One region of the Mesorhizobium robiniae genome, then DNA from elsewhere that is predicted to be linked to it. Evidence: predicted binding sites of a transcription regulator. Region 1 holds the regulator's gene; each other region holds the start of a gene.
What was found. Region 1 encodes PhoB, which activates phosphate uptake and scavenging genes when phosphate is short. Its sites were predicted from a motif close to TGTCATNNANCTGTCAT; they were not measured.
Positions count from the first base shown of each region.

Region 2: ABID19_RS19630 (alkaline phosphatase D family protein) is a predicted target of PhoB. The motif match lies at 5,430-5,446, and genes of this name have one in related genera.
Region 3: ABID19_RS10175 (PhoX family protein) is a predicted target of PhoB. The motif match lies at 3,881-3,897, and genes of this name have one in related genera.

Region 1 covers NZ_JBEPMC010000007.1:293,375-301,347, forward strand. Annotated here, with positions in the region: gene ABID19_RS21040 (PstS family phosphate ABC transporter substrate-binding protein) at 609-1,613, shown strand; gene pstC (phosphate ABC transporter permease subunit PstC) at 1,738-3,126, shown strand; gene pstA (phosphate ABC transporter permease PstA) at 3,119-4,732, shown strand; gene pstB (phosphate ABC transporter ATP-binding protein PstB) at 4,746-5,561, shown strand; gene phoU (phosphate signaling complex protein PhoU) at 5,599-6,303, shown strand; gene phoB (phosphate regulon transcriptional regulator PhoB) at 6,320-7,009, shown strand; gene ABID19_RS21070 (ROK family protein) at 7,208-7,973, opposite strand, start outside.
Region 2 covers NZ_JBEPMC010000007.1:9,848-17,820, reverse strand. Annotated here, with positions in the region: gene ABID19_RS19650 (LysE family translocator) at 1-290, opposite strand, end outside; gene ABID19_RS19645 (DUF1062 domain-containing protein) at 685-1,308, shown strand; gene typA (translational GTPase TypA) at 1,361-3,190, opposite strand; gene ABID19_RS19635 (hypothetical protein) at 3,391-3,669, shown strand; gene ABID19_RS19630 (alkaline phosphatase D family protein) at 3,789-5,357, opposite strand; gene ABID19_RS19625 (MFS transporter) at 5,637-6,920, opposite strand; gene ABID19_RS19620 (TetR/AcrR family transcriptional regulator) at 6,998-7,615, shown strand; gene ABID19_RS19615 (hypothetical protein) at 7,761-7,973, shown strand, end outside.
Region 3 covers NZ_JBEPMC010000003.1:406,311-414,283, forward strand. Annotated here, with positions in the region: gene ABID19_RS10145 (adenylate/guanylate cyclase domain-containing protein) at 1-218, opposite strand, end outside; gene ABID19_RS10150 (hypothetical protein) at 249-386, shown strand; gene ABID19_RS10155 (SulP family inorganic anion transporter) at 420-2,144, opposite strand; gene ABID19_RS10160 (helix-turn-helix domain-containing protein) at 2,252-2,521, opposite strand; gene ABID19_RS10165 (phosphatase PAP2 family protein) at 2,711-3,409, opposite strand; gene ABID19_RS10170 (hypothetical protein) at 3,422-3,760, opposite strand; gene ABID19_RS10175 (PhoX family protein) at 3,967-5,973, shown strand; gene ABID19_RS10180 (phosphatidylglycerol lysyltransferase domain-containing protein) at 6,254-7,291, shown strand; gene ABID19_RS10185 (ABC transporter permease) at 7,495-7,973, opposite strand, start outside.

The sequences.
Region 1 (7,973 bases):
GCGGGCATGGACGGCCAGCTGCCCAAGTCATGAGCCCCAGAGCCTTGCTCGAAACGTCGGGCGCGGGCCCGGTGCGGACAGAGAAATCCAGCGCAACGCGTATAGGAATCCCGTCAGGCTGTATAGCTCAGTCGAGATTCGGCGACGCGCTGGGGAGCAAGACTATGGTGCGATCGCACCATACCAAAGCGCGCGCCGGTTGGGACAATAGGCATATTCGAGTTCCGCTCCTCCAGTTACGGGCGGGAGCAGCGACCGCCGGCAAGAAACAGGGTCAGATTTACCCCAACGGACCTGTTTCGGCGATGGCGCGGCCATGACCTCCTTTGGCCGCATGCAACGCGCTCCCGCCCGGATTTTCTTTTTCGACGCCATTTGCAGTGCCTGTCGAGCAGGGATGGCGGCTGGAAATCGTGCAAGCTGCTGATTCCAGCGGCAAACCACGGCTGCGTCAGCGAGACGCGCAACACTACCTTTTCGGTATGGCTGTGCGGCGTTACCGGGCTGACATCAAACTGTCATGAGACTGTAATAATCGGGGGCTATTGGCCTCAGCGGGCGCCGAAGGAAGGCGCCGAGAGACCATCTTCCGAACAGGAGCAGGCCACATGAAGAAATTCCTCCTTACGGCGTCGGCCGCGGCGCTTGCGCTCGCCGCGTCGGCTGGTTATGCCGCCGCGCGCGACCAGATCCAGATCGTGGGTTCGTCCACAGTGTTCCCTTTCACCACGGCTGTCGCCGAAAAGCTCGGCCAGAGCGGCCAGATCAAGACCCCGGTCGTTGAATCGACCGGCACCGGCGGCGGCATGAAGCTGTTTTGCCAGGGGGTCGGCGAAAATACCGCCGACTTCACCAACGCCTCGCGCGCCATCAAGGACAGCGAACTTAAAACCTGCAAGGCCAACGGCGTGACGCCGGTCGAGATCAAGGTCGGCTTCGACGGCATCGTGCTCGCCAACTCGAAGGCAGGGACTGTCGTCGATCTGACCAAGGAACAGGTTTTCAAGGCGCTCGCCAAGAACGTCGCAGTTGACGGTAAGGTCGTCCCCAATCCCTACAAGAACTGGTCGGATGTCGATGCGTCGCTTCCCGCGACAAAGATCGAGGTGCTCGGCCCGCCGCCCACGTCCGGCACGCGCGACGCGTTCGTTGAACTCGTCATGGACGCGGCCTGCCAGGAAGAAGTGAAGGCGGCTAATGAAAAGGGCTGCGGCGAAATCCGCGAAGACGGCGCTTTTGTCGAGGCCGGCGAAAACGACAATCTGATCGTCCAGAAGCTGGAAGCCAACCCCAATGCCTTCGGCATCTTTGGTTTCTCGTTCCTTGACCAGAACGCCGACAAGCTGCAGGGCCACAAGGTCGACGGCGTCGAGCCGACCTTCGAGAACATCGCATCCGGCAAGTACGGCGTTTCCCGCTCGCTCTACATCTATGCCAAGAAAGAGCATGTCGGCGTCATCCCCGGCATGCAAGAGTTCATCGCCGAGTATACCTCGGAGGGTGCATGGGGTCCTGAGGGTTATCTGGCCGACAAGGGCCTGATCCCGCTGCCGGACGCCGAGCGCGCCACGTGGGCCGAAAACGCCAAGGCCCTGAAGGGCATGGGCTCCTGATTTTTTTCGGGGGTCCGGGCAAATATCCGCTCTGACCCTCAAGCTCTAAAGCACAAAGCGCGGGACCAACGTCCCGTGCTTTGAGCCGGTGGATGGCCGGCGGTCGAGGGGACGTCCTAAAATCATGGTCGGTTATCTCGTTGTTCTTCTGTTAGTTTTGGCTGCTGCGGCCTATTGGATAGGCCGCACACGCGCTATTGCCAGTGTCAATGGCGACGTCGCGCGGCTGCATTCGCTGCCAGGCCAGCATGGCATGTTCCTGGCGCTTTTTGCTGCCGGTCCCGCGCTGCTTGCGATCGTTTTGTGGTCGATGGTGACGCCGGGAATTGAATCGTCGATCATCGCCGACCGCTTCTCCGCCGAGTTGTCGGGAATGGGCATTCCGCAAGTCGAAGCTTTCATCCGCGACGCTCGCGCGATGGCCTTTGGCGGGCTTGTCGGCTTCGCCGATCCCACGAAAGAGGCGGCCGCGGCCGTCTACAAATCGATTCATGCGACCAGCACCTGGATCATCTGGGGTATCGCGCTCATCCTGTTGGCGTCCGGATTTTACTGGGCCTATTCGCGCATCGCACAGGCCTACCGGGCGCGCCACGTGGTCGAGCGCGTTCTTCGCGCATTCTTGATCGCCTGTTCGGCGGTCGCGATCCTGACGACGATCGGTATCGTCCTGTCGCTTATCTTCGAATCCCTGCGGTTCTTCCAACAGGTGCCGCTCTATAAGTTCCTGTTCGGCACGCATTGGTCGCCGCAGAGCGCCTTCACCGGTGCCGGAGCGGAAGCCGGAGCGGTTAACCAGGACATTTTTGGCATGGTGCCGCTGTTTGCCGGCACGTTGCTCATCACCTTCATTGCCATGCTGGTAGCTGCGCCCATCGGGCTGATGGCTGCGATCTATCTTTCGGATTACGCTTCCAAAAGCGTCCGCGCGGTCGCAAAGCCGGTACTGGAAATCCTCGCCGGCATTCCGACTGTCGTCTATGGCTTCTTCGCCGCGCTGACGGTTGCACCCTACTTCCGTGGTCTGGGCGAAAGCCTCGGCCTCAACGTCGCGTCAGAATCCGCGCTCGCCGCAGGCGTGGTCATGGGCATCATGATCATTCCCTTCGTTTCCTCGCTTTCCGATGATGTGATCAACGCCGTTCCGCAATCGCTGAGGGACGGTTCCGCCGGCCTCGGCGCGACCAAGTCTGAAACCATCCGAAAGGTGATCCTTCCGGCGGCCCTTCCGGGTATCGTTTCGGCGATGCTGCTCGCCGTCAGCCGCGCAATCGGTGAAACCATGATCGTGGTCATGGCGGCGGGGCTGGCAGCTAATCTCACGGCGAACCCGCTCGAAGCCGTCACCACCGTGACGGTGCAGATCGTGACGCTGCTTGTGGGCGATCAGGAGTTCGACAGCGCCAAGACGCTTGCAGCCTTTGCGCTCGGCCTGGTGCTGTTCTGCATCACGCTTTCCCTCAACATCGTCGCTTTGCGCGTCGTCCAGAAGTACCGAGAGCAATATGACTGATGCGATCTCGTCATTCGGCGTCGTCGGACGCCCCGTCAGCATTCATACCGACGATGCCGCGAAGGCGCGGCTGAAGGGCCGTTACCGCACGGAAACGTGGTTCAAATGGCTTGGCGCCGCAGCCGTCGCGTTGGCCGGCCTCTTCCTTGTGCTGCTCCTGTCGACGATCGTCACGCAGGCGATTCCGGCGCTGCGGCAGAATTATCTGACGCTGCCGATCGATCTTTCGGCGGCCAAGGTCGACCCGGCGAAACTCGATGCCGTCAATTACGACGCCATCGCCCAGGAAGCGCTTACGGCAAAATTTCCGGATGTGACGAGCCGTCAGGACAAGCGCCTGCTGCGCGGGTTGATTTCCACGGGCACAGGCGTGTTCCTGCGCAAAGATATCGCTGCTGATCCGGGGATGCTCGGAAAAACGGTGGACTATGCGGTCCCACTTGACGATTTTGCCGATCTTTATCTCAAGGGTTTGCTTGCCGACGTCGGTTCTGACGAAGCAATTCCAACAAGCGTCACACCTTCGCAAACCAGCGGCGACATCGATCTGACCTTCGGCGACGATGCCATGCTGGCGCTGGCGCGCGGCCATGGTGCGACCGAGGGCGAAAACGGCATGCTCACGCTGACGAGCGGCGCGTCGTCGCTGCTGGTCGCGTTCAATGGCGGCACGGTCAAGCTGACCGCGCTGTCGCCTGGGGCGAACGGGACGGCGATCGCAAAGGGCACCGTGATCAAGGCGCTCGACAGCATGGCGCCCGCCGCGAGCGGCCAGGCATTCCTGCGCGTCATCAATACGCCGGAAGCATCGCGAAAGATTTCGGACAAGACGATCGTCTGGCTCGATACGCTGAAGAGCGCCGGCCTGATCGAAAGCCGGTTCAACTCGATCTTCTTCTTCACCGGCGCAAGCCGCGAGCCGGAACTGGCCGGTGTCTGGGGCGCGGTCGTCGGATCGTTCCTGACCATGATCGTGACGCTCGCCATCGCCTTCCCGATCGGCGTTTCGGCGGCGATCTATCTTGAGGAATTTGCACCCAAGAACCGGCTGACGACGATCATCGAAGTGAATATCAACAATCTGGCGGCGGTGCCCTCGATCGTCTTCGGCCTGCTTGGACTGGCCGTATTCCTGAATTTCTTCGGCCTGCCGCGCTCGGCCCCGGTGGTCGGCGGCATGGTGCTGGCGCTGATGACGCTGCCGATCATCATTATCGCCTCACGCGCTTCACTGCGCGCCGTGCCACCGTCGATCCGCGAGGCCGCGCTTGGCATCGGAGCGTCCAAGGTACAGACCGTATTCCATCACGTCCTGCCGCTGGCGATGCCGGGTATCATGACCGGCACCATCCTTGGAATGGCGCATGCGCTGGGCGAAACCGCGCCGTTGCTGATGATCGGCATGGTCGCCTTCATCGTCGACATTCCCGGCGGGTTCACCGATCCCGCGACGATCCTGCCGGTGCAGATATTCATGTGGGCCGATTTCCCGGAAGCTGGATTCCAGCAGAAGACTTCGGCGGCGATTTTGATTTTGCTGGTGTTTTTGGTCATCATGAATGCCATCGCGGTGATACTGCGCAGGCGCTTCGAGCGGCGCTGGTAAGGAGTTAGAGGATATGAACATCATGACGGAAGCCAGCGTCGAACAGAAACTGAGTAGCGGAACCAACGAACCTTCGATCAAGATGAAGGGCGAAAAGGTCTCTGTTCACTACGGCGAGAAGCGCGCTCTGTTCGACGTGGATCTCGATGTCCGCGAGAACCAGGTGACGGCGTTGATCGGCCCATCGGGTTGCGGCAAGTCGACCTTTCTGCGTTGCCTGAACCGAATGAACGACACGATCGACATCGCGCGGGTGAGCGGCAAGATCACGCTCGACAACGAGGATGTCTACGACCCGAAAATCGATGTCGTCGAGCTGCGAGCTCGCGTCGGCATGGTGTTCCAGAAGCCGAACCCGTTTCCGAAGTCGATCTACGAAAACGTCGCCTACGGTCCGCGCATTCACGGTCTGGCCAGGAGCAAGGCGGAGTTGGACGGCATCGTCGAATCGAGCCTGAAGAAGGCCGGCCTGTTCAACGAGGTCAAGGATCGCTTGCTCGAGTCGGGCACCGGCCTTTCCGGCGGACAGCAGCAGCGCCTGTGCATCGCGCGCGCCATCGCGGTGTCGCCGGAAGTGATCCTGATGGACGAGCCCTGCTCAGCGCTCGATCCGATCGCCACCGCCCGCGTCGAGGAGCTGATCGACGAGCTGCGTCAGAACTACACGATCGTCATCGTTACCCATTCGATGCAGCAGGCAGCGCGCGTGTCGCAGCGAACGGCGATGTTCCATCTCGGCTATCTGGTCGAGGAGGGCGCGACCGACAAGATGTTCACCAACCCCGACGACAAGCGCACCCAGGACTACATCACCGGCCGGTTCGGCTGAGCGGTCCGGCGGCGAATTCGAACACGAGGACAGCATCATGGGTGAACATACCGTCGCCTCCTTCGACGAGGAATTGGAACACATCGACAGGCTGATCCGTGACATGGACGAGCTTGCCGCCGCGATGGTAGCTGCGTCGATCCGCGCATTGCTCGCGTCAGACAATGCGATGGCGCAGCGCGTCGTTTCGGACGATGCCATCATGGATGCCCGGCAGCGCGAACTCGACGACAGCGCGATCACACTGATCGCCAAGCGGCAGCCGATGGCACAAGACCTGCGCGCCGTGGTTGGCGCAATCCGCATGGCCGGCGATCTGGAGCGCATCGGCGACCTGGCCAAGAACATAGCCAAGCGGGTCAGCGCAGTCGGACAGAGCGCCACGCCGCGTAATCTCTCGCACGGTATCGACGCAATGGCGGATCTCGTTCTCGAACAGCTCCGCGGCGTGGTCGAGCACTACGTGTCGCGAAACGCCAACGCGTTGAAGGAACTGCGCGCAGCCGACGAGAAGGTCGATGTCAAATACACGGCGGTTTTTCGCGAGCTCCTGACCTACATGATGGAGGATCCTCGCAACATCACCGCCTGCACGCATCTTCTGTTCTGCGCCAAGAATCTCGAGCGTATTGGCGATCATGTAACCAACATCGCCGAAAACGCCTACTATGTCGTGACCGGGCAGCAGTTGCCGGCGGATCGCCCGAAGCTCGACGAAACGACGACGGCGCCGGCGACATGACGGGGGTGACCGATCGATGATCGCGCCGCGCATCATGGTGGTGGAGGATGAAGAGCCGCTGGGCGTCCTCCTCCGCTACAATCTGGAATCCGAAGGCTATCAGGTCGAGGTGGTGACACGCGGCGACGAGGCCGAAATCCGGCTGCAGGAAAACGTACCCGATCTTCTGGTGCTCGACTGGATGGTGCCGGCGGTTTCCGGCATCGAGCTTTGCCGGCGTCTTCGGGTGCGTCCCGAAACCGAGCGGTTGCCGATCATCATGCTGACCGCGCGCGGCGAGGAGAGCGACCGGGTGCGCGGGCTCTCGACCGGGGCCGACGACTATCTGGTCAAGCCGTTCTCGACACCGGAATTCATGGCCCGGGTCAAGGCGCTGCTGCGCCGCGCCAAGCCGGAAGTGCTGTCCAGCGTGCTGAAGGTCGGCGACATCATGCTCGATCGCGAATCGCACAGGGTCTACCGCAAGAAGAGCGAGATCCGGCTCGGGCCGACCGAATTCCGGCTGCTCGAATTCATGATGCGGCACCCCGGTCGGGTCTTCTCGCGCAGCCAATTGCTCGACAATGTTTGGGGCGAGACGATCTACATCGACGAGCGCACGGTGGACGTCCATGTCGGGCGGTTGCGCAAGGCGGTCAACAATGGTCGCATGCCCGATGTCATCCGCACCATCCGCGGCGCGGGCTATGCGATCAGGGAAGACTAGGCTGATACTCCAGGTGATGCCGGCCCGCGAATGGCGATTTCCTGCGCTTCCGGCACGTACTTAAACGTTACGCTCCGTTCTGGTTCTCGGAAGCCACCGGTTTGGTTGTTTCGCGCCCGTCTTCGACTCCGGCGCGGCCTGACCTGAAACTCGACACATCCCAAGCCGCAATCCGCCTTTTTTCCTTGCCTTTCGAACTCAGGCTACGTCCTTCCTGATCGTGCCGGACTTTCCTTGCGCGCCCGGCGCGAAAATCTCCTGGTCGACGAAATTCAGCGCCTGCATGGCGCAGCCTTCGCGGATCAGCGGCAATTCGTTCGGCTCGGTGTCGAAGGAAATGGAACCCGAATGCTGGCCGCCGGCGGTCTGGGCGATGGCCTCGCGCAGGGCCGGCTCGATCAGGTCGAAGGCGGCAGCACTGACGCCGACCATGGCGACCGGCGCCGGATCGATCAGCGCAAACAGGCTGCCTAGCCCGAAGCCGAGCGCTTCGCCGGCCTTACGGTAGGCTTCGCGCTCCGGTCCGTCCGTCTCGCGCGCCCGGGCCGCCAGTGCCCGCATGTCGGCATCGCTGACATCGGCGACCGGTTCGGCATTCTCGCTCAGTTGCCTTGCATTGCGCCAGATGGCGTAGTTACCGGCATAGGCTTCGACGCAGCCGCGCCGTCCGCACCGGCAAAGCGCGCCGCCCGGCCGATGGATCATGTGCCCGAATTCGCCGCCTGAAGAATGGGTGCCGGTGAACAGTTCGCCCTTCAGCACCAGCCCCATACCGATGCCGTGTGAGAGCAGGATGGCGATGAAATCGTTGCGGTAGCGATCCGGGTCGCGCCAGCGCAGCGCCACGGCCATCATGTTGCAGTCGTTCTCCATGATGGCCGGGATGCCGAATTCGCGTTCAAGAATGTCGGCGAAAGCGATGTTCGTTTGCGGCGTGATCGGCGACCACAACATGGCGCGCGCA
Region 2 (7,973 bases), 280 kb from region 1:
GCCTCGACCGGGGCGGTCCACATCTTCCAGGCGAGGTAGGCAAGATAGGCAACGCCGACCCATTTCAGCACGACAAAGGCGAGATGGAAGGTCTGCGCCACCACCGCCAGCCCGAACACCGCCAGCGACAGCCAGATGCCCTCGCCGATCCACATGGCGAGCAGGAACGGGAACACGTCGCGAAAGCCCTTTGCGATGACCCGCGCCACCAAAGCAGCGATCGAGGGGCCAGGCGAGCCAGCGGCGACGAAGAGAGCGGCGGCGAAGATCAGAAGCGACGTGAACTGCATGACCGGGATCTTTGCTTGGGAGTTGACCGATCGATATTAACCCAACTGTCCCCGCAGCGGTAGCATCGATAGTGGAAAGGGCTTGTCGGCTCGCCGCCCCACGGCTAGAAGTTGCGCCCCAACACAATTTCGAGCTTCATTTTGCCTACGTAACCGCCGGTCTCGTCAACTCCCCCGACACAATGCAGGGCGCCGCATTCGCGACCTCTGTTTCATATCACGTGTTCTTCAGGGTGGCGGTTCGAGACCGGTTTGGCACTGCTGAACCGCTGTCGCGCACAAGCATCCGCGACACCTGATTCCCGATCGCCGCAGCCTCTCGCCACGCCGTGCCCGCATGGGCATCTCGACATCGCCGATCTGACGAACTTCCCGACGGGAAGGGCTTTTCGGCATGTCTTCGATACTGCGTATCCGCTGGGTGATCGCACCCAAGACCGCACCTCGACCTCTGATCAACTGCAACCGCTGCGGCGGCCTGAAGGCCTATCACAGCAGCGGAAAATTCCGCGTCAACGCCAATGGCAAACGCATCGATGCGTGGTTGATCTACCGCTGCATCGATTGCGAAAATTCCTGGAATTTCGGCATTCTGGAGCGGTGCAACCGCCGCGACATCGAGCCTGCGCTTTTGCAGGCGCTCGAAAGCAACGACCCCGCCCTGGCGCATCGCCATGCCTTCGATGTTGTCGCACTGCGAAGCAGGATCGGGCGCGTCGAGGAGTTTCCTGAAGCAGCCGTTCATAAGGAGGTGCTCGGCGGCAGGCCGCGAAACACCGCTCTCGAACTCCAACTCGGGCTGGAGATGCCGACAGCCTTGCGGCTCGACCGGCTGCTCGCCAGCGAACTCCGTATCTCGCGATCGCGGCTTCAGGCTTGGGAAGAGAAGCGATTGCTGGTCGTCGGTCTGGACGAGGCCAAGGCCTTGCGCAAGCCGGCGCGCGAGGGAACGTCGATCCTGATCGATCTTGCCGCAGAATCCGACCGCGAGGCCATTATCTCGGCCGCCGGCGGGTAAAAGGGAGGGAGCAATGCTCCCTCCCTCGACAATTGTTTCCGGAGAAAAAAGCTTACGCCGCGCCGACCACTTTCGCCGACTTCTCGAAACGCTTGCGCTCATTCGGGTCGAGATAGAGCTTGCGCAGCCGGATCGTCTTCGGCGTCACCTCGACCAGCTCGTCGTCCTGGATCCAGGCCAGCGCGCGTTCCAGCGTCATGCGGATCGGCGGCGTCAGCTTCACCGCCTCATCCTTGCCGGCGGCGCGGATGTTGGTCAGCTTCTTGCCCTTCAGCACGTTCACCTCGAGGTCGTTGTCGCGGCTATGGATGCCGATGATCATGCCCTGATAGACCTTGACGCCCGGATCGATGACCATCGGGCCGCGGTCTTCCAGGTTCCACATGGCATAGGCCACCGATTCACCCTGTTCATTGGAGATCAGCACGCCGTTGGTGCGGCCCGGCAGCTCACCCTTGTAGGGCTCGTAGGCATGGAACAGCCGGTTCATGACAGCGGTGCCGCGCGTGTCGGTCAACAGTTCCGACTGATAGCCGATCAGGCCACGCGTCGGTGCGTGGAAGACGATGCGCTGGCGGTTGCCGCCTGACGGCCGCAATTCGACCATCTCGGCCTTGCGCTCCGACATCTTCTGCACGACGACACCGGCATGCTCCTCGTCGACGTCGATAACGACTTCCTCGACCGGCTCCAGCAATTCGCCGTTCTCGCCCTGCTGCATGACGACGCGCGGACGCGACACGGCAATCTCAAACCCTTCTCGGCGCATCGTCTCGATCAGCACGGCAAGCTGCAATTCGCCGCGCCCTGAGACGAAGAACGAATCCTTATCAGGCGATTCCTCGATCTTCAGCGCGACATTGCCTTCGGCCTCGCGCAGCAGGCGGTCGCGGATGACACGGCTGGTCACCTTGTCGCCCTCGGTGCCGGCCAGCGGGCTATCGTTGACGAGGAACGACATCGTCACGGTCGGCGGATCGATCGGCTGCGCATGCAGCGGCTCAGTCACCGACAGGTCGCAGAACGTGTCGGCGACGGTGCCCTTCGACAGGCCTGCAATGGCGACGATATCGCCCGCCTGCGCCTCGTCGATCGGCTGGCGCTCGAGCCCGCGGAAAGCCAGGATCTTCGAGATACGGCCGGTTTCGACCTGGGTGCCGTCGTGGTGCAGCACCTTGACCGCCTGGTTGGATTTCAGCGTGCCGGATTCGATGCGGCCGGTGATGATGCGGCCGAGGAACGGGTTGGCCTCCAGAATGGTGCCGATCATGCGGAACGGGCCGGGATGAACGGTCGGCGCCGGCACATGCTTGATAACGAGGTCGAATAGCGGCGACAGGCCCTGGTCCTTCGGACCTTCAGGGTTTTCCGAGACCCAGCCGTCGCGGCCTGAACCGTAGAGGATCGGGAAGTCGAGCTGTTCGTCGGTCGCGTCGAGCGCCGCAAACAGGTCGAACACTTCGTTGACCACCTCGACATGGCGGGCGTCCGGCCGGTCGATCTTGTTGATGACGACGATCGGCTTCAATCCGACCTTGAGCGCCTTGCCGACGACGAATTTGGTCTGTGGCATCGGCCCCTCGGCGGCATCGACCAGCACAATGGCCGAGTCCACCATCGACAGGATGCGCTCGACTTCACCGCCGAAATCGGCGTGGCCGGGGGTGTCGACGATGTTGATGCGGGTGTCCTTCCAGTCGACCGAGGTCGCCTTGGCCAGGATGGTGATGCCGCGTTCTTTTTCGAGGTCGTTGGAATCCATGGCACGTTCGGCGACGCGCTGGTTGTCGCGGAACGAGCCGGACTGCTTCAGAAGCTGGTCGACGAGGGTGGTTTTTCCATGGTCGACGTGCGCGATGATCGCGATATTACGAATTTTCATGTTGTGGTCTCGGGAGCGTTGCAGGCAGCAGGCCAAAAGGCGCTGCCTCTTTCGGTTGGGCGGCTCATACAGGGTTTTTCGCAATTGCGAAAGAGGAGGCGTGCCACCAAATACATGGTCACCAAATCTTAAGCGTCTTGGTGTGAAATGGATTTATTAACCAAAGCGGAACCTTTCGCGGTCGGGACAGTTCAAATTTCATGAGCAAAACGGGCATCGGATATCGGCCAATCCTCGCATGGGCTGCCCTCGCCGTCCTCCTTGCGGCTGGCGCGGCGCACTCGGCCGCGACGCTGGAAGCAGGCTTTGCCCTGCCGTCCGATACGCGTCTGGCGGAACAGCGCTTTGCCGATGCTCCCGATGGCGTCGACCCGGTGGTGACCGGACCGGTCAGCGCCGCTTTCAAGCAGAGGCAGGAAAACGCCGGCTGCGACAGCGCGGTCTGGCCCGAGATTCCAACCGTCTGCTATCCGGACTGACTGCCGCCGTCCGCAGTCGTCATCCCGGAGCGTAGCAAGAGCGAAGCGACGCCGCGCTTCGACGCCTGGGACTTTGGATCTGCGCTCCGCTTCGCGTTTCTCCGCCCGAGGATGGCTCCTCACGCCGATCGCACCGGATCGAGCGTCATCTTGTAGAGTTCGTGGTCGTCGCGATCCATCAGCCGCACCGTCATCTGTTCGGTGGCGCCGTCGATGTCGACGAGGCCGAAGAACTGCAGGCCGGCTGACGGCGGCAGGTTCTGCCCCTGCTCGGCTGTCGGCGCCTTGATGAATTTCAGCTCCGGACCGAAGGTCATATCGAAATCATTGGGTCCATACGTGCCGGCATGGAGCGGACCCGAGACGAATTCCCAAAACGGATTGAAGTCCTGGAACTGCGCCTTGTCTGGATTGTAGTAATGCGCCGCCGTGTAATGCACGTCGGCGGTTAACCAGACGGTGTTGCTGATGCCAGCGTTCTTTATATAGCGAAGAAGGTCTGCAATTTCCAGTTCGCGGCCCTTGGCCGGGCCATTGTCGCCATTGCTGACGGCTTCGGCGCCGGCCTTCTCCGTGGCGTCGTTCCAGACGACGAGACCGAGTGGCATGTCGGCGGCGATGACTTTCCAGGTCGCGTTGGAATTTGCCAGTTCGCGCTTCAGCCACTTCGTCTGCTGCTCGCCGAGGAGGCGCGATTGCGGCGTCACCGTATCCTGCATGCCAGGGCCATTGGCGCCGCGATAGGAACGCATGTCGAGGAAGAACATGTCGAGCAACGGCCCATAGGCGATCTTGCGATAGACCCGGCCGGGTTCCGACGGCTCGTAGCGGATCGTCGTCATCTCGTGGAAGGCGCGTGCCGCGCGTGCTGCCAGCACATGAATGGATTTTTCCGAGTAGCGGTCGTCGGCGCTCAGGTCCTTCGAATCCGACCAGTTGTTCACCACCTCGTGGTCGTCCCACTGGTAGAAGGTCGGGCAGATGGCGTTGAGCCCCAGCACGTTCCTGTCCATCAGATTGTACTTCCACTGACCCCGGTACTCGTCCAGCGTCTCGGCAACTTTGCGCTTTTCGTCGATGAGAACAGTATTCTTCCACTTGCCGCCGCCGGGCAGGTCCGCCTCGTCCTTCATCGGGCCGTCGGCATAGATGGTGTCGCCGGAATGCAGGAAGAAGTCGGGCGTATGCTTGCCGATCGTGGCGTAGGTCTTCATGCCGGTTTCGTCGATGCCCCAACCCTGGCCGGCGGTGTCGCCCGACCAGGCGAACCGGATATTGCGCTTCGAGGCCGGCGCCGTGCGGAAACGGCCGACGATCGGCTCGGAGACGGCGTTGATGTCGGCGAGATCGGCCGCTGTCATGCGGTAGAAGATGTCCTGATCGGAGGCGAGGTCGGTGAGCAGCCGCTTCACCGTGTAGTCGCTTGCCGGCGAGGTATCGAGCGGCGCAAGGCGGACGGCGTTGGCGAAATTCTCGGTCGAGGAGACTTCGAACATGACGCGCGACGGGCGATCGGTGCGCGTCCAGATCATGCCGCTGGTTGCGTCGACGTCGCCGGACTGGACGCCATGGGTGAATGCCGGCCGCTGATTGGCGCGCGAATAGTAGGGCAGCGCGAGGCCCGAGGCGCCGACGAGGCCAATGGCGCTCGCCGACGTGACGAAAGCGCGGCGCGAAATCTTGTTCATGGCTGTCTCCTGGATGGCGTTGAACGTCGCCGCCAAGCTCCAGGGTCAATGTTTCAGCCGCATCTCGAAACCATGAAGGTTTTCTGACAATCGACAAGCAGGCGATCTCCCCCCTCGAGGGGGAGATGTCGCCGGAGGCGACAGAGGGGGTCGTCTCGCGTGGAGCGCCGACCTCATGCGTCTGCAATATGGGGCCGAGCCCGGTCGGACCGACCCCCTCTGGCCGCTTCGCGGCCATCTCCCCCTCGAGGGGGGAGATTAGCGCTCAGCCGTCACACCTTAAGCCGCTTGCGGTTCCGGGTCGAATGCCGGCCTACTGGTGTTGATCAACAGCGAGATACAGGCTGCGGCTATTGCCGTCATGCCGGCTATGAGGAAGGCAAGCTCGTAATTGCCCTGCAATTCACGCATGGTGCCGCCGAAGAAAGCGGCGGTCGCCGCACCCACCTGGTGGCCGGCGACGATCCAGCCGAAGACGATCGGCCCGCTGCGGTCGCCGAACGCCTCGTTCGACAGTCTGAGTGTCGGCGGCACGGTGGCGATCCAGTCCAATCCGTAGAGCACGGCAAAGATGATCAGGCTGGTCGACGAGAAACCGGAATAGGGCAGATAGATCAGCGACAGGCCGCGGATCGCATAATAGACGCCGAGCAGCTTGCGGGGATCGAAGCGGTCGGTGAGCCAGCCCGACAGCGTCGTGCCGATCAGGTCGAAGATGCCCATCAGCGACAGCAGGCCGGCGGCTTGCACCTGGCCGATGCCCATGTCGCCGCAAAACGCGATCAGGTGCGTGCCGACCAGTCCATTGGTGGTGAAGCCGCAGATGAAGAAGGTGGCAAACAGATACCAGAACACGCGGGTGCCGGCGGCACGGCGCAGCGTGCTGAGCGTGTGCGAGAGGAAATTGCCCTGCGAGGCCGGCGGAACCGGCGGCACGTCGTCGGCGTCAGCGCCGTAGCGCACCATGCCGATAGAAGCCGGACGCTCCGGCACCAGCAGCCATACCAGCGGCACCAGACAGGCAGTGGCGACCGCGATGGCGATGGCGACCGGCTTCCAGCCGCCCCATTGAGCGAGCGCGGCGAGCAGCGGCAGGAACACCAGCAGGCCGGTGGCGGCGGAGGCCGACATCAATCCCATCACTAGGCCGCGATTGGTTTTGAACCAGCGGTTGACGATGGTGGCGCCAAGCACCGTGGCGACCGCGCCGGAACCGACGCCCGAAAACACGCCCCAGGTGAGAAGCAGGTGCCACGGCTCGGTCATCAACAGGCTGAGCGCCGTCGAGCCCGACATCACCACCAGCGAAGCCAGTAGCGTGCGGCGCAGCCCGATCCGTTCCATCAGTGCCGCGGCAAACGGCCCGGTCAGGCCGTAGAGAAAGATGCCAATCGCCGCGGCGAGCGAGACGACATCGCGCCGCCAGCCGAAACTCTCCTCCAGCGGCAGCATCATGACCGACGGTGCCGACCGGAGACCTGCTGCGATCAACAGGCAGAGGAAAATGACGGCGACCACGACGAAAGCGTAGCGCTGGCCAAACGGGCGAGATTGAGCTATCATGTTACTGACCGGTACGTTGCAATTGCTTGAGGCCATCAATACGTACCGGTCAGTAACATTGTCAAGCGAGTTGTTGCATGCCATCGGACAAAAATATTGAAACGTCCATCAAGGACCCTCGCGCGTTAGCCTTGCCGAGGGCCGGCGAGAAAATCCTTCGCGTGGCCCGCGACCTGTTCTATCGGCAAGGCATCAGGGCAATCGGCGTCGACGAGATCGTACGGCGTGCCGGCGTCACCAAGCCCAGCCTCTATCGCAGCTTTCCCTCCAAGGACGAATTGGCGGCGTCCTATCTGCGGCAATACGACCTCGAGTTCTGGGCCCGCTTCGACGAGGCGGTGGCTGCCCATCCCGGCGATCCGCGCGCGCAGATCGCCGCTTTCCTGACCCGCATCGGCAAGCGCACGCAAAAACCCGATTACCGGGGCTGCGGCATGACCAATGCGGCCGTCGAATATCCCGAGCACGGCCATCCGGCCCGCGTGGTGAGCGAGGCCAACAAGCAGGAATTGCGAAGACGCCTGCGCGCCATGGCGGCGGCGATGGGTGCCGGCGACGCCGATACGCTGGGCGACGGGCTGCTGCTTCTGATCGAGGGCGCCTATATCAGCGGGCAGCTGTTCGGCGCCGGCGGACCGGCGAAATCCGTCGCCCGCAACGCCGACCTCCTGATCGAAGCGAGCTTGAAGAAATAGCGTTTGGATTACAGCGCCGCGCGTCCTTTCGGACGCGCAAAGGACGCTGTAACACTTTGATTCTGCGCATGATCCTTTCCGAAATCGGTTTCGATTTTCGCGGTCATGCGATACGCTGCGGCAGCCCGAAACGGAGTTGCCTGCGATGCGTGCTCTTTTGATGATCCCGCTTGCCCTCGCCGCCCTCAGCCAGGCTGCCCAGGCCGGCGATATTTCCAGCGCCTACACCGATCTCGACGCGAAGAAGGACTGTGTGACCTATGCGCAGGCAGAGGAAGGCGATGGCGACTGGGCGAGCCTCACCTGTTCGGGCTATCGCGGCTACCCGGTGCTGATCGCTTACGACGATGCGCGCGAA
Region 3 (7,973 bases), on a different contig from region 1:
AACTGGATCAGGCCGACGAGCTGGAACAGCACGAGGCCCGCCAGCACGAAGAGCAGCGAGGCATCCCAGCGGCTGATCGATGAAAAGAAGCAGGAGATCACGGCGAGCGATGCCGTACGCGCCCAGAACTGCAATGCAGCACCCTGGCGTTCTGCGCGCTCCCGCAAATTTTTCAGGCGCGAATAGCGGCGAAGTTCAAGTGTTGGCGCCGTCGGCATAGGATCACTTCGATTTCACGGGGATGTGTCATGCATACTGGCAAATCAGTGCGCGAACTCTACCATGAATGTGGTTCCATTTTTGAAGCGCGGCTGCAAAGAGCAAAAATGTCCGGACAAAAGATCATGGTGGAAACTGAAGCAACGGGCGGACATCCTTGCACCTGACAAATGACCCACTGACCGGTAAAATCCTGATCGCTAGTCCATCTTCCGCTTCCCTTCCAACTGCGCCCGCGCATCCCTGATCGAAGCGGCGTAGGTCACCAGCGGGCGCTTGACCCCGTGGTTGATCAGCATGCGACGTGCCTGAGGCGAAGCGCCTGAGATGATGAAGCGCACGCCGGCCCGCCTCGCTTTATGGGCTGCGCCCTCGATGACGTTGGCTGCAGTCGAATCGAAGAACGGCACGGCCGAGCAATCGAGGATGAAGTTCTTGCGCTGGTCGGCGATGCGGTCCAGCACCGTGGCGACGGTCGAGGCAGCGCCGAAGAAGAAGGCGCCCGAAATACGGTAGACGACGGTGTCGGTATCGCTGGCTTCACTGGAATCATATGCGTTCGCGGCACCGGTTTGGTCGGCGACATCGTCCTGCACCAATCTCTGATCCGGCTCAACCGCAATGCTCTTGGCCATGCGGTCGATGAACAGGATCGAGCCCAGGGCGAAACCGACGACGATGCCTTCGGTGAGGTCGCGGAAGACGACGATCAGGAAGGTCGCCATCAGCACCAGCGCGTCGCCGCGCGAGGCACGCAGCAACGTGGCGAAGGCCTGCTTCTCGAACATGTTCCAGCACACCACCGCCAGCACGCCGGCGAGGGCTGCAAGCGGGATGTAGCTGGCCAGCGGCGCCGCCACCAGCATCAGGGCAAGCAGGAGGACCGAGTGGATCATGCCCGAAACCGGTCCATGCGCGCCGGCCCGCACGTTGGTCGCCGTTCGGGCGATGGTGCCGGTGGTGCAGATGCCGCCGAACAGGGCCGACGCGATGTTGGCAAAGCCCTGCGCCACGAGTTCGCAATTGGAGCGGTGTCGCCTTCCTGTCATGCCATCGGCGACAACCGCCGACAGCAGCGATTCGATCGCGCCAAGCAGCGCAAAGGCTATGGCGTCCGGCAGGACGTCGATTACCTTGTCGAAGCTGATCGGCGGAAAGGCCGGCATTTGCAGGCTGCGCGGGATGCCGCCGAAGCGCGTGCCGATGGTTTCGGCAGGCAGGGAAAACAGCGCCACGACGAGCGACGCAAGGCCGATGGCAATCAGCATGGCAGGCCATTTCGGCCGCCATCGCTTCATCAGGACAATAGCGACGATGGTCAGTACGGCCACGGAGGTGGCGGCGAGATTGATCGTGCCGGCCGCCTCACTGAGCGCCATCAGCTTCGGCACCAGCGGTCCGGGTTCCTTGCCGGCGAGCTTCAGCCCGAACAGCTCGACGATCTGGCCGGAGACGATGGTGATGGCGATGCCGGCGGTGAAGCCAACGGTCACCGGATAGGGAATGAACTTGATGTAGGTGCCAAGCCTGAGATAGCCGATGGCGAGCAGGAAGATGCCGGCCATCATCGTCGCCAGCAGCAACCCGTCGACACCGACCCGCGCCACCGTTGCCGCTACCAGCACGATGAAGGCGCCGGCCGGCCCGCCGATCTGGAAGCGGCTGCCGCCGAGCGCCGAGACGAGGAAGCCGCCGATAATGGACGTGTAGAGCCCGCGCTCCGGCGTCACGCCGGAGGCGACCGCGATCGCCATCGACAGCGGCAGCGCCACGATGGCCACGGTCAGCCCGGCAATGGCATCGGCCTTGAAGTGCTCTGCTGTGTAGCCCTCGCGCAGCACTGTCACCAGCTTCGGGGTGAACAGTTCAGAAAATGTCGGCTTTGCCGGTCTTTGGGCCGGTTGATGAATTGCCCGCCGATCCATGGACTGCCTTTCGCTCCTGATGCAGGTCGGCAACGACATGCATAAAAACCAAGGCGGCGAGATCGTCGGCAGGACTGTCGGCGGTCGCCGTCGCGACTTTTAGCGACTCAGCCCGGCGGGCTCTTCGGCACGACCGGCTTGAGGCGCACGCCCCTGCCGCCGCGCTCGCTGGCCTGATTCTCGCCGATCAGTTCCACGCCGGCCTCATCGAGGGCCTGGATGACCTTCATCAGCGTGTCGACCACGCCCCTGACCACGCCGTCGCTCGCTTCCATGCGCTGGATGGTTGGAAGCGAAACCCCGGCGCGCTCGGCAAGCGTCTTCTGATCGATGCCGGCCAGCGCCCTTGCGGCGCGCATCTGCGCGGCAGTGATCATCGGCTAAAAAACCCCGTCTGAGTCTGCATTCCCATGCATAATACCATCATTATCATGTTTCAAGCATCATGATGTATATGTCAGACATGCACGCACCAAGATTGGTTGTGTCCTGCAGAGCCTGCGCGCCAACTGGGACAGCAGGCCCTCGCCGTCACAAATTTCGAGGAGTACTAGCCGCGGCGGCGTTCAGGCGTCGATCTGCCCGCGCCATCGCTGTAGCGCCCATGCGGCCAGCCAGCACAGCATCGCCCAGGCGAAGCCGGCGCACCAGCCGGCCAGCACGTCGGACGGCCAATGAACGCCGAGGTAGACGCGGCTGATGCCGACCAGCACCGTCGTCAGCACTGCCAGCGACAGCACGTAGATCTTCGTCGTTCGCCCGGGCAGGAAGCGCGACGCCATGCTGCCCAGCGTCAAATATGTTACCGCCGACAGCATCGCATGGCCACTCGGAAACGAAAGCGTCGCCACGTCGGCGAGATGCGAGACCAACTCGGGGCGAGGCCTATCGATTCCGAGCTTCAGCGTACTCGACAAGGCCTGCCCGCCCGCCACCGCTACGAAAACGAGAAATGCCGGCCCCGGCCTGTGGATCAGCAGCAGATAGACGATCACCGCAGCGGTGATCAGCACGAGCACGCTGGCGCTGCCGAGGCTGGTGATGTCGCGCATCGCCCCTTCCAGCCATGGCGGTCCGATCGGATCGTCGGGCTGGCCCGCTTCACGGAAGGCAAGCAGGATTTCCGTGTCGAAGGCGTGCGGCGTGGCGTCCCGCGCCACCTCCATCAGTTCCTCGAACCCCCATAGTCCGCCGGCGATGACCAGTCCGGCCAGCAGCACCGGGAATTCGATCCAGCCGAGCAACTTGGTTGTGGTGTTCTTCATCGGCCCTCGCAATTACAATTTTTGCAGATAGGGTCCGAGCGTGATCAGCGCCACCGCTGCGACAGCGAGCACGATCCCGGCCGCCTGCAACGCATTGACGCGCTCGCCGAAGAAGACCAGTGCCACCACGTTCACGGACACAAGCTGGATCACCGCCGACAGGCTGAACGACACCGACATGCCGAATTCACGGATCAGCCTCAGCATGATCAGATTGCCCAGTGAATAGAGCGCCAAGGTCAGAATGATCTTGCCGAGGCTCGGCGCCAGTCCCCATTGCTTGGCCGCCGTCGCCGCCAGAAGGAAGATCACCGTCGAAATGCCGAGCTGCCCCAGTCCCCAAAAACTCACTTTTTGTCCCTCTCAAAGCGGTGCTTCCGTGCCTGCGGCAGATCTTGTTTCCGAAGCGTCGGTCGCGGTCAAGCGGGGCCGACCATAGACACGGAATCGGGACTGGAAATTGGCCGGCAACGTCATCAAACTGTGATCTGCTGGCGATAGCGGTCAGTCAAGCAAGACGCTCCAGCCATCCCAAAGAAGCCAGAGGCAAGCCCCCCATGACTGAACATCGCTCGTCTGAACATCGCGCCCCCGACGCCCAGTTCCGCACCAGCCTGCTCGAGGAAAACGATGGGCCAGGAACCAATCCCACCGACAACCGGACGATGGGCGAAATCATCGCCGCGCGTTTCTCGCGCCGTGGGTTCCTGCAGGGATCGCTCGCGGCGACCGCCATTGCCGTCACCGTCAGTCCGCTGGCGCTGATGCTTGCCGACGATGCCCGCGCCGCCACCGGCTCGGCCTTCACTTTCGACGAGATCGAGGCAGGCGTCGACGACAAGCATCATGTCGCGCCGGGCTATGACGCCGACGTGCTGTTGCGCTGGGGCGATCCGCTGTTTGCCGATTCGCCGGAATTCGATCCGACAAAGCAGTCGGCGCAGGCCCAGGAAAGACAGTTCGGCTACAACAACGACTATGTCGGCTACATCCCGCTCGACGGCTCGGCCGAGCATGGCCTGCTGGTGGTCAACCATGAATACACCAACCCGCATCTGATGTTTCCGGGTCTCGTCACCATCGTCGAGGGTGAGGCCAAGCAGGCGCCGCTGAGCAAGGAACAGGTCGATGTCGAGATGGCCGCGCATGGCGGCACCGTCGTCGAGATCCGCAAGGTATCAGGCAAATGGCAAGTGGTGCGCGACGGCAAGCTCAATCGCCGCATCACCTCCAACACCGAGATCGCACTGTCAGGTCCCGTCGCCGGCCATGACCGCGTCAAGACCAATGCCGACCCGACCGGCACCAAGGTCATCGGCACCGTCAACAATTGCGCCGGCGGCGTCACGCCCTGGGGCACCTATGTCATGGCCGAGGAAAACATCCACGGTTATTTCTCCGGCGAACTGCCGGCCGATCATCCGGAGGCAGCCAACTACAAGCGCCTGGGCATTCCCGAAGGCGCCTATGAGTGGGCGGCGCATTACGACCGTTTCGACCTTGGCAAGGAGCCGAATGAGCCGAACCGCTTTGGCTGGATCGTCGAGGTCGACGTCAACGATCCGAATTCGGTGCCGAAGAAGCGCACAGCCATGGGCCGCTTCAAGCATGAGGGTGCCGAATCGATCGTCGCCAAGGATGGCCGCGTCGTCTTCTACCTCGGCGACGACGAGCGCTTCGATTATGTCTACAAATTCGTCACCACAGGCAAATTCAACGCCGAGGACCGTGCCGCCAACATGGATCTTCTCGACGACGGCACGCTCTACGTTGCCAAATTCGCCGAGGACGGCACGCTTGAGTGGCTGCCGCTGGTTCACGGTCAGGGCCCGTTGACCGCCGAAAACGGTTTTGCCAGCCAGGCCGACGTGCTGATCGGGACAAGGCTTGCCGCCGATCTTCTCGGCGCCACCAAGATGGATCGCCCTGAGGACATCCAGCCCAACCCGACGACCGGCAAGGTCTACGTCATGCTGACCAACAATTCGAAGCGCAAGGCCGAGCAGGTCGACGCCGCCAACCCGCGCGCCGAAAACGCCTTCGGCCATATCATCGAGATCGTCGAGGACGGTGGCGATTTCACTGCTGCCAAGGGCAAGTGGGAAGTGCTGTTGAAATGCGGCGATCCCTCGGTGGCCGAAGTCGGTGCCACCTTCTCGACCGCAACGACCGCCAATGGCTGGTTCGGCATGCCGGATAATTGCGCCATCGATGCGGCCGGCCGGCTCTGGGTCTCGACCGACGGCCAGGGTCCGAAGGCGACCGGTCGCACCGACGGCCTGTGGGCGGTCGACACCGAAGGCGAGGCGCGGGCGACGTCAAAGCTGTTCTTCCGCGTGCCGATCGGCGCAGAAATGTGCGGCCCGCTATTCACGCCTGACGACCAGACCGCCTTCGTTGCAGTCCAGCATCCGGCCGATGGCGGCGAAGACTGGGAGCCTTTTGGCCGTCCCTCTTACTACGAGGACCTGTCGACCCGCTGGCCCGACTTCAAGCCCGATATGCCGGTGCGGCCGTCGGTCGTCGCCATCACCAAACAGGGCGGCGGCAAGATCGCGGTCTAGGGATCGGCTCGCTCCAAGGTCCACGCTGATAAATCGTGAAGGAGGGGTTTCGGTTCGGCCGAAGCCCCTCATTTTTATGCCCAATTGCCAGTTTAGCCCAATTGCTGGGCTTTCGTTCAATTCTCGCTGCTACCATTTCATGGTGTTCACCACCCCAGTTGCGCTCTATAGGGCACATGCGCGATATGATCGACAATCAGACCGCCCAATGAGATTGATTCGAAGCCCGCGAGCTGGCGGGTACTCCCAGTAGTGAAGCGCGGGACGCGGAATCTCGACAATGCCCTCCTTGCGCATTCATTTCGACCGCCTGCTCGAGGGCGCAGCGCCGAAGGTAGAGCGGCGGGAGCTGACGCATGTTCAGCGCCTGGCGCTGGTCCGCCAGCACGGCAATTTTTCGCTCGCCTATTCGACCGCCGTCCAGCGCAACCTTTCCTATTTCGGTGACGCTGACGGCTACATCGCCTTCGGCACCAAAATGAAACACCATTTCGCGCTCGGCGACCCGGTGGTCCATCCGCCCGATCGGCCCGACTATATCAAGCGTTTCGTTGAGGCCGCCGATAACCCGTGGTTCGTGCAGATCGGCGAACAGACGGCGCGTGTGCTGGCCGGGCTCGGATACCAGGTCAACCGTCTCGGCGTGGATACGCGGCTGGTTCTGCCAGCCCATGATTTTTCCGGAAAGCGCAACGAAACCGTGCGCTATTCCGAGCGTTGGCTGTTGAAGAAGGGGTTCTCCTTTGCGGAGGACAAGCGGACCATCTTTCTCGACGAGATCCAGCGGCTATCGCAGAACTGGCGGGCGGACCGCATCGTCAAACGATGGGAGATGGCCTTCCTCAACCGCCCTTTCAGCGATCATCTCGGCGTCGACATGCGCCGCTTCGTCTTGCATGGCCCCGATGGCGAGCTCGTGGCCTTGCTCGATTTCGATCCCCTGTTCAGCGGCGGCGAGGTGATCGGCTACACCACCTCGTTCAAGCGCAAGCATGTCGACGCCACGCCGCATGCCGAGATCGGTCTGACCAAATTCGCAGTCGACCGCTTCCGCGAGCAAGGCGTCTCCGTCGTCACGCTCGGCCTGTCGCCGCTCGTCGACATCGGACCCAGCGGATTTGCCGAAAGCGACTTCTGGCGCACCACCTTCCAGCGCGCCTATGGTTCGCCATGGATCAACCGGAGCAAGTTCAACCTGCAGGGGCAGGCAGCTTTCAAACGCCGCTTCCACGGCATCGAGGAGCCGACCTACATCGCCTTCCGCAAGGGTACCTTCATCGAGATGCTGGGATTGCTCCGCCTGATCAAGGCACTCTAGAGCAATTCCAGGAAAAGTGCGTAGCGGTTTTCCGTTCGGAATTGCGTAAAAACAAACACTTAGAGCGGGTCAGCGATTCTATCAAAAGCTGAACCGCTCTAGGTCCTCGACACAGCGGGCTTGATCGAAGCCTTCTCCCTTCGTCATCCTGGGGCGGAACGAAGCTCCGTCGCGGAGACCCTGGGGTGACGAAGTTGGGACCGTCAGTTCCGCAGCCGGTAGCCGGTCCTGAATATCCACGCGACGACCGCTATGCAGATAAGCAGGAAAACGACGGTCATGCCGAGGCTGATGCCGATCGAGACGTCGGACTTGCCGTAGAAACTCCAGCGAAAGCCGCTGACCAGATAGAGGACAGGATTGAACAGCGTCACCGTGCGCCAGATGCCGGGCAGCATATCGATCGAATAGAAGCTGCCGCCAAGGAAGGTTAGCGGCGTGATGATCAGCAGCGGCACCAGCTGCAGCTGCTCGAAGCTCTTCGCCCAGATGCCGATAATGAACCCGAACAGGCTGAACGTCACCGCCGTCAGCACCAGGAAAGCGAGCATCCAGAACGGATGCTCGATGGTCAGCGGCACGAACAGCGCCGCGGTCGCCAGAATGATCAGGCCGAGTATGATCGACTTGGTCGCCGCACCCCCGACATAGGCGATGATGATCTCCAGATAGGATACCGGCG